DNA from 3 places in the Alteromonas sp. 4NH20-0056 genome. Region 2 is predicted to be linked to each of the others. Evidence: predicted binding sites of a transcription regulator. Region 2 holds the regulator's gene; each other region holds the start of a gene.

Region 1 (3,290 bases), on a different contig from region 2:
TCGATACGAAGCTTCTTAACGTCTCGCTCGTCTAAGAAGTTTCCTTGTGGCACATCTATACGATAAATCCAGTTACTACAGGCGGTCGATGTAAGGGTAATGCTCAGTATTACTAATATGTGTTGCAACTTCATGCGTAAATCAGTCCAGTATTGCTTTGTGTTGCCTAGTACGATTTGTACTTAGGGTGTTTTCTTGCACGCGCGAACGCATGCTACCTTGACAACTATGACCAATCAACTTCATTTTAGTTCGATACGGCGCTTTTAAGCAGTTCTTTTGCGTTTGCAAGCGCAGACTTGGTTACTTTGTCGCCAGCAAGCAGGCGCGCGAGTTCGTCGACGCGGTCTTGCTTCGTTAATGCAAGCATCTGCGTTTCTGTACTTTCGCCATCGGTAATCTTGGTCACGAAAAGCTGATTATGTGCCTGTGCAGCAACTTGTGGTAAGTGTGTTACACACATGACTTGCGACGTTTTGCCTAATTTCCGAAGTAATCCGCCAACGATTGATGCTGTAGGGCCGCTTATTCCTGTATCCACCTCGTCAAAAATCATAGTAGGTGTTGCGTTGTTGTCATTCGCAATAACCTGTATGGCTAACCCAATACGAGATAGCTCACCGCCTGATACTACCTTCTCTAATTTATCGGCATCTTGTCCTGGGTTTGTCGATGCCTTAAATGCGACAACATCAAGTCCGTTAGCACTTGGTTTCTTCAAAGGGTCGTAATCAACATCAATTTGTACCTGAGCATGCGGCATATTCATCTGTCGAATTTGCTTTTCAATATCAGCGGCAAGCGCGATAGCTGATTGCTGTCGATTATTAGACAATATCTGGGTTGTTGTCAGATACTCGTCTTTGCACTGGTTTACTTCATCTTCCAATGTGGTAAGAAGCGTCTCTTGTTCGCCAAGTGCGGTGAATTCTTCAGTCAGTGACTGGTGATGCTGAAAAAGGGCCTCGGGCATCACGTTGTGTTTACGGGCTAAATCCATCGCTTTTCCATACCGCGCTTCAACTTGTTGCAGGCGCAACGGATCGATTTCCAATGCGTCACAATAACTTCGAAGTTCGCTTGCTGCTTCTTCAACCTGAATAGAGGCTTCATTGAGCATAGCAATTATCGGTGTAAGTGTGGCGTCGTGCGCTTCGAGTTCGCCTAATCGTTCTATACTATGCTGAATTACAGAAAGTGCGTTGCCTTCATCATTTTCATAAAGGTTGTATACACTTGTTTGCGCTTGCTCAAGTAAGCTCTGTCCATTGCTCAACCTTTTGTGTTCCGTTTCCAGTTCTTCAAATTCGCCTTCTTCAATTGAAAACTCGTCTAACTCTTTTACTTGATATGTCAGCAGCTGCAAACGGTCTTCACGTTGTTGCGCCTGATTTTGCAAATCTGACAATAGTTTCTGCTTTTCTTTCCACTGCATATAAGATTGCTTTACGTTTTCTAACAACCCGTTGTGGTTGGAATAGCTATCTACCAAATTGCGCTGGTATTCTTCTTTAAGAAGTTGAAGATGTGTATTTTGTCCATGGATCGCAAGAACATACTGGCCTAAACTTTTGAGTTGCTGCAGTGATGCAGGTATACCGTTGATGAATGCTTTCGAGCGACCTTCTTTTGAGATTACACGTCGAATAAAACAACTGTTGTCATCTTCATCCGAAGTAAGTTCATGTTCATCGAGAAAATGCTTTGCAAGCGCGTTACCTTCAAGTGAAAAGTGAGCGATTATCTCAGCTTTTTGGGCGCCTTTACGTACGGCGTTGGCATCGGCGCGTTCGCCTAAACAAAGACTAAGCGCGTCGATAGCAATAGATTTACCCGCTCCCGTTTCACCCGTAATAGCGGTTAACCCATGCTCTAGCTGAATCGAAAGTTGTTTTACTACAGCAAAGTTGCTAATTGAAAGATGCGCTAACATAACTACACTTACCCATTTAACATGATATATATACAGTTAGTGTAAATATATACAGTATTTTGTTTAGGGTAAAGTATTTGTCGTTTAATTAAACGTATTTTGAAGAGGATTTTTGAAAATATCAATATATTCAAATGGATAAGGTAGGGCTTAAGGAGGGAGAATATATTCAAATGGTTGCAGGGTAACAAAAAACGCCAAAACGTTTGTAACGTTTTGGCGCTCAGTATACGATGTTATTGAGTTAGTTCGCCCGAACTCGATTCTAGGTGAGCTCTCACAAACCATTGAAATTGCTCTAGGTCTGCCAACTGGCCGGTAATCATATCTTCCGATACTGGGTCTATGTCACCCAGCGTCTCTAATGCTTTCCTGTGATCGCCGTTCACACCATTGTATACCGCATCTAGCGCCACTAGATGGTCTGTTACTAGCGCCTTGCCCAGCGCGTAGTCATCCCACGAGCGTGTTTCGACAATCGCTTTCGGTGTTCCTTTTGGTACACCACCTAATGTAGCAATGCGCTCTGCGATTGTGTCTGTCATATCACGAACAGCGTCCACCTGAGGGTCGAGCATTTCGTGTACGCCAATAAAATTTGGGCCTACCACGTTCCAATGAACATGTTTTAGCGTAAGTTGTAAATCAAGAAGTGCAGTTAAACGTTCCGCCAATACATTAATCGCTTTAGCGGCTGTGTCGTTATCCATTCCTGGTGCAGTAAACTTAATATTCTCGTTACTCATCATTACTCCTTATAAACTCTAATTGTCTGTCGATATTGCAATTTATTTTTTGCACGATATCAACGAACTCACAGTGATAGGTGCAACCGTCATACCGAAATGGTAGAGAATTTTTATTTTATCTACTTTTCAGTGTCTTAGCCGTTTTTGTAAGAGAGTTTAAGGAAATATTTGATGTGTAGAGAAAGGGAAGGAGAATGAAAAGAGTACAAGGCGTTGTAAGATTTTCGTACTTTTATCAGAAAGTAACAAACCTACACACGAAATAGTTTTGGTAACCTTTTTAAAGAGGGACCGATTCAGCGTTGAATATCAAAACGATTAAAGATGAGAGCGTGCGCAGTCAAGCGAACCATCGAACCACGCACACTTAATAGAGTTTACTGCCCCATCCTAACTTTTTACGTAGCACGTTGAAGTAGTCATAGCCTTTCGGGTGCACCAAGTGCAACTTATCGCCGCTCTTATTGATGCGTATTTCATCACCTGGCAGCACAGGAAGCACAATATGGCTGTCGCAGCTTAGTTGAAGCGAATCACTGTTCACTTTAGAGACTTTCATTGAAACTTGGCTGTCCGCATCAACTACAATGGGGCGACTGCTCAGTGTA
Region 2 (3,290 bases):
CTCATAACGCGCTCCTAATTACCGGTTGCGACGGCATTAACGTCTTTTGCTTGAACCATATCGCCAGTGTTATTACCCCAGGCGTTGCGCTCATACGTCACCACTGCTGCAATTTCTTTTAAACTTAACATTTTGCCAAAGGCCTGCATGGCAGTACCACCTTTACCGTGCAATACAATATCAATATGCGCAGGTTGGTCTTCTAAGGCCATTTTGCTGCCTTTTAGGGCTGGGAATACACCAGGTAAACCTTCACCATTTGGCATATGACATGCGGCGCATGTTGCGTTGTATACGCGCTCGCCTTCGGTCATCAGCTCGTCCATACTCATATTCATTGACAGAAGACGCTGCTCTTCTTCCTTCGCTTGGCGTGCAATAGATTCTTGCTCACCAATCCACGCTTCAAACTCAGCAGGTTCTTTCGCTATCACTACAATCGGCATATAACCATGGTCTTTGCCACATAACTCTGCACATTGCCCTCGATATACACCGGGTTCGTTCACGTTTGCCCATGCTTCGTTGATAAAGCCTGGGTTAGCGTCTTTCTTAACGGCAAAATCAGGCACCCACCAAGAATGGATAACGTCGTCAGAGGTAATTAAGAATCGTACTTTTTGGCCCGTGGGGATCACTAACGGACGGTCGACTTCTAGAAGATAGTTTTCGGTCTTTTCGAACTTATTAGCAATTTGTTCGCGCTGGGTGGCAAGCAATGAATAAAACTCAACGTCTTTATCCATGTATTTATAATGCCACTTCCATTGAGACCCTGTGACCAACACAGTCATATCAGCCTCTGAAGTATCTTCCATTGCAATAAGCGTATTGGCAGCAGGGACCGCCATAAAGATAAGAATGAGGAATGGGACAACCGTCCAAGCAATTTCTACTTTTACGTTTTCATGGAAATTCGCTGGCTTCGCACCGCGCGACTTTCTATGTAAGTACATAGACGCAAACATAACGCCAAATACGACAACGGCTATGCCCACACAGATGAAGAACATAAGCATGTGTAAATCGTACACCTGCCCACTTATATCTGTGGCACCCCGTCGAAGGTTTAAAGATGACGCTTCACCTGCGGCTGCTTCGGCATGAAGCAAAGGTGAGCATAGCAATAATGGTAAAGTAGATAGCCATTTTGCCGCGCGTATCGTTGGTTGTTTCACTCAGCACCTCCGTAATGGTAGAACCAACAACACCCAACTTTTGCGTGTTATTTCTACCAATGTGGTTTCCTAATGCCTGACCCACAACATCAATTTGTAAAACAAATTTAGAGTCATTGTTATTATTTTGTTAATCACTGACTAAGAATTGCGCAATAAAACCCGCCCGTCTAGTCTTTTCTGCAAAAAGATCATCGAGCCGCTTATTTTTTAATCAGATTTAATGTTTAGGTAGAGAAGGAGAAATAAGAAATCGGTGGCAAGTATCATCACGACTGGCTCATTTTACATGGTGATGTAGTGACGCCACATGCGGTTTTGAAATGGCAGTAATGTAGATTATTCAAGGTGTTTCGCACTACAAAGGTGCAAGAAATCACTGCGAAGCAGCTAAAACATGAGTAATTACAACAATAAAAATATGTTTCGCGGGGCACGGAAAATCTATTACGTAGGCTAGGTTACTAGCAGGGCATAACTGCGCCTTTAAAGCAGAAAACGGCTGCTATTTAGCCCGCTTTACATGCAAAAAAGCGACCTTAAGGTCGCTTTTCTATAGTAAGTGGTAAAAGCCTACATCCAGTCTGCGTTACGAATAACACCAACCGCAATCCCCTCTATTGCAAAAGGTTCTGTGGCAAGGTCAACCTTAATAGGTGAAAACTCATCGTTTTCGGCGTGTAACAATACTTCTCTTCCACGCTTTTCAAGGCGCTTAACGGTGACATCTTCATCAATCCGGGCTACTACAACCTGGCCGTTATGCACGTCAGTGGTGCGATGCACAGCAAGCAAATCGCCATCTAAAATACCAATGTCTTTCATACTCATACCATTAACACGCAATAGAAAATCGGCCTGTGGCTTAAACAGCGCGGGATCTACTTTATAATGTGATTCGACATGTTCTTGCGCAAGAATAGGTTCACCGGCGGCAACACGCCCAATAAGCGGTAGGCCCTCATCTTCTGGCGTTTCATCTTCAAGCGGCTGCGTTAACTTAATACCTCGAGAAGTACCCGGTAAGATTTCGATGACCCCTTTTTTAGCCAGCGCTTTAAGATGCTCTTCTGCGGCATTAGCCGAGCGAAACCCCAATTCGCGAGCAATTTCTGCACGTGTGGGTGGCATGCCTGTCGCTAGCATTGTTGCTTTAATCAGTTCGAAAACTTCGGTTTGTCTGGCAGTAAGTGGGCGCATAAAAGGCCTGTTTGTCTATACAGTTAACTGTAAGTATATACACCTAACAATAAATGACAAGAGGCGCGATAGAAGAATAAGACTGAATTTGTAGGTTTCAGTTTAATACGAAAAAATTCCAACAATATTTAATTCGACTAAAACTGACAGTTATTACTAAACGAAAGAAATGAGTGATATAAATGCTTAAGTGCAGAGATTAAAAAATTTAAACACGATTACTGAGATTTTTTGCAAGAACTTATCTATATGTATGATGAGAATGAGCAAAACTTTCATATGCTCTTAAAAACACTAGAGACATTTTAATGAAAAACAAATCAGCAATATTGTTGGGTTCAGCTATATTTAGCGTCTTATTTAACACACCGATGGTGCAAGCTGGTGATATCGGCTTCACCTACATCGAGGGAGGAGTCACCGGTGGCTTTGTCAACGATGTGGAAACATCTGGAGCGGTTACGGGAAATGGTCCTCTAAACTTAGAAAGCGATGCTGATGGTGGCGTGTCCATTGGTGGTGCATGGCAGTTTAGTAATCAAATGCACCTGTTTGGTGAGTATGCATCTTTAGGCCAAGAGCTTGAAGTAAGCAACGACATCAACACTGCTGCTGGTGAGTACGACGTTGTACGCTGGCGAATCGGCGTTGGTTATCAATACCCTGTCTCGGAAATGTTGGCATACTACGGTCGGCTAAGCCTTGATCAACTAGAGTTCAAGGATGCGCGTGCATCAGATTTCAACCTGGATGTCGATGCTGACGATAGCGGCCTTGGTGCTGAGTTAGGCGTTATTTGGGCTGCTACTTCGTCTTTACATCTGCAGGGTCATGCTCGTTACACTGCGGTCGGTGGTATCGCATCTAGCGGTTCAGATCCCTTCGAATCCGACATACTGATAGGTGTGAACG
Region 3 (3,290 bases), 190 kb from region 2:
TTACGTAAATCGCTTTATCAACTGGTGTGCCGGTTTTGGCGAGTATACCTGAGACAAGAAAAGGGTGGTTTGCATGTTGTTTAAAAGAAACGTTGCCTAATCCATGAGCCAACACAAGCATGTTGCCGAGATCGTAATTCAAGGCGGCGGCGACATCTGCCCCTAAAACTGCAGAGGACGGGCTGATAAAGTTTTTGCCTCGCGCAATGACCAATGATGTTTTATTTCCATACATAAAGTGCTTGAAGTAAGCGTTGCTAGTACCTACAACACGAAACCCGTTATGTGTATCGCCCAGTGATAGAGGAATGACCCATTCAACCGCTCGGTGCTCGGTTAGCATTTCGATGTTGGAATATGCAATGGCTTTGGTTGGCGAGCCAATTCTAAAAACGGAAGACAAGAGTAGATTAATTTCACCACTTGGTGCACCAACGATAATGTCAACGCCTGAAACGGTTGACGCGAAACTTGATTTCACTTGATGACGGACAGTTTCAACCGTGAGCAACAAACTTACGCTTATGACAATAGATAAAAGCGTAAGTAAAACCGAACTTTTTCGCTGTTTTAAACTGCCTAGTGCGATGGTGGTTAACATGGTGCTTGTTCCCCAAGGCGTATTGCATCCATTGTGGTATGAATATCAAAATAGTGCTTAAGAGATGGGTCGTGGCTAACAAACAACAGCGTGCTGTGTACCGATACTTCTTTAAGTAGCTGCATAAATTTATCGCGAGAAGCGGTATCAAGCGCGGACGTAGGCTCGTCGACGATTAAAATTTCAGGTTCATTAATAAGTGCTCGCGCAATGGCTACTCGTTGTTGTTGTCCTACGCTGAGTGCGTCTGCGCGCTGAGTCGCTATATCTTCAGGCAATTGTAGCGCGCTTAGCAAAAAAGAAAGGCGTGTTTGCGTTACTTGCTGCTGGCCGTTGCCAGACGCAAAGTACACAGCGGCTTCAATGTTTTGATACACCGTTAAATAGGGAATTAAATTAAATTGCTGAAAAACGACGCCAATGTGCCTAGCCCTAAACTTATCTCGTTTACTACCTGATAATGACGAAAACGGGCGACCTAGTAATTGGATATTGCCTGATGTAGGTGTAAGCGTTCCGCACAGCAAGTTCAACAGTGTACTTTTTCCGCTTCCAGATGGCCCAGACAAAAATACGTGTTCACCTTTGTTAATCGACCATTTCGGTACGGATAAGACTGATGATGATGATGGGTAAGTAAAATTGAGATTACTTATTTCTATTGCTGATGTAGACGATAAGGTAGCGCGGCTCACATATGCATCCTGTTAATGTAGCCAAAACAAAAGCGCTCTGACCAACAACGCTGTGTGTATTACGCACACAAGGTTTTGATGACGACAATGTGAAAAGAGTATAACAGCGCTAGGTGTAAAGCTAGCCAACCTTATCCGTTGGCTTTAAGCTTTACCACTTCGGCACTTTCATCTTCCAACACGCTATCTGCAGACGCACCTTTGAAGATTTTTGCTACTTTTTCTTTATTCTTAGACAGCATAATAGTGAGCTCCTCTGCTATCCCTGCATCTAGTGCAATACCTTTTGCCTGAATGTATTCCGCCAAATTGTCAGCGGCTTCAAGCATTTTGTCATATTGATCGGCTTCTTTCTTGTCGGTAGTTACCAATTTTTCTACCCCTTTGTGCGTAACAACATACTGTGTGGTAATGGCCATGGTAGGTCCCCTGTTTATTGAATACATAAAAACTGTACAGCAATTAACTGTATAAATAAACAGTAATTTAAAAAATATTTGTGCCATAAATAATATCGTACTCGTATTATACTTTAGTATAAGTTAGCCAGTTGAGTTACACTTAGTCGTTGCGCTGCGTTACAGCATTAGATCAGTAGTTGATAGAAGCTGAGAGCGTTTTAAAAAATTAGGGAAGGACGCTGTTGACAGTGTTTTTACCATCATAGGATGTATGACAAATGGCAATGAACGAGACCAGCCAACGAGATATTCAAGCAATTGATGCAATCGCGGCCATTCCTCACATAATGCAAATATTGGCTAGTAGTCTAGGGTTGCGTTTTATTTGTGTTGCGAGAGTTACAGAACAAGCATGGACCATGTGTGCAGTGTTAGACAATGCTGAATTTGGTTTATTACCTGGAGACACTTTAGATATAGAAACGACGTTTTGTCGCACAGTTCGCGCAAACGAGAAAGAAATCGTCATTAACCATGCTTCGGCCGACCACCAGTATAGTGATAGCCCTATTCCTAACATGTACGGTTTTGAAAGTTACTTTTCGTATCCTATTTATGATGCTAATGGTGAATTCTTTGGAACACTTTGCGGTTTAGATCCAGAACCTAGGGAACTACGCACTGAGGCCATTCATGGCCAAATTAGTGCTTTTGCAGAACTTATTTCCAATCAAATTTTGTTAAACGAACAGATTGAACGTTCTCGCGTGCAACTCACCGACGTTAAAAACCGCGTCCGCTTACAAGAACAGTATATTGCTATTCTAGGTCATGATATTCGGACGCCCTTGTCCTCCATTCAGATTGGTATTAGCTTTTTGGACGACATAATAAAAGACAGCCAAATAGCGAGTACGGTACAAGTGCCGGTTTTTAAAGCGGTCTCTCGAATGAAAAATAGTGTGCAACGAATGACTCGCCTTATCGAAGATGCCATGGACTTCACTCACAGTCGAATGGGAGAGGGCCTACCGGTAAAATTGGGGGTTGCGTCTGACCTTGCGCAACAACTGAGCTTTACAGTTGAAGAACTAGCCGCAACGTACCCCCAATCCACAATTAAAACGCACTTCGATATTGCACGTCAGTTAGTATGTGATGAAAAGCGCGTATGTCAGCTACTTTCTAACCTACTGAAAAATGCCCTTGTCCACGGCGACCAAGCACATCCAGTTTATGTTAAGATTATCTCCAATCAGAGTGACTTTATACTTAGCGTTCGTAACAGTGGCTCCCCAATTCCTGATGAGTCCAAAACTCGTCTTTTCCAACCTTTTTGGCGTAAAGAAAGCAGCGCTAAAAAAGGGGGCTTAGGGTTGGGGTTGTTTATAGCCTCAGAGATTGCAAAGGCCCATCAAGGCAAACTAAGTGTGTCTTCTGACTTCACAGGGACAGAGTTCACTTTTCGTTTTCCTTTAACGAGGGTTACGTCTGACATTTATGAAAGTGCGTCGCATTCCCTATAAAACATCCCCTAGTTGATTAATGCTTGTGCAAAACAAAAGGTGTGCGTATAATGCGCGCCCTTACAGC

The links. The regulator LexA, encoded in region 2, represses DNA repair genes until DNA is damaged. The targets are predictions, from matches to a motif close to TACTGTATNNNNATACAGTA.
Region 1: recN (DNA repair protein RecN) is a predicted target of LexA. The motif match lies at 1,971-1,990, and genes of this name have one in related genera.
Region 3: AC27EZ_RS10030 (YebG family protein) is a predicted target of LexA. The motif match lies at 1,761-1,780, and genes of this name have one in related genera.

The regions. Positions count from the first base shown of each region.
Region 1 is NZ_BAAJLS010000012.1:32,968-36,257, forward strand. Features, by position in the region: gene AC27EZ_RS16455 (outer membrane protein assembly factor BamE) at 1-134, opposite strand, end outside; gene recN (DNA repair protein RecN) at 248-1,933, opposite strand; gene dps (DNA starvation/stationary phase protection protein Dps) at 2,170-2,679, opposite strand; gene nadK (NAD(+) kinase) at 3,050-3,290, opposite strand, start outside.
Region 2 is NZ_BAAJLS010000004.1:125,844-129,133, reverse strand. Features, by position in the region: gene ctaD (cytochrome c oxidase subunit I) at 1-5, opposite strand, end outside; gene coxB (cytochrome c oxidase subunit II) at 15-1,127, opposite strand; gene lexA (transcriptional repressor LexA) at 1,752-2,378, opposite strand; gene AC27EZ_RS09180 (hypothetical protein) at 2,687-3,290, shown strand, end outside.
Region 3 is NZ_BAAJLS010000004.1:317,229-320,518, forward strand. Features, by position in the region: gene AC27EZ_RS10020 (ABC transporter permease) at 1-601, opposite strand, end outside; gene AC27EZ_RS10025 (ABC transporter ATP-binding protein) at 595-1,296, opposite strand; gene AC27EZ_RS10030 (YebG family protein) at 1,428-1,715, opposite strand; gene AC27EZ_RS10035 (sensor histidine kinase) at 1,976-3,223, shown strand.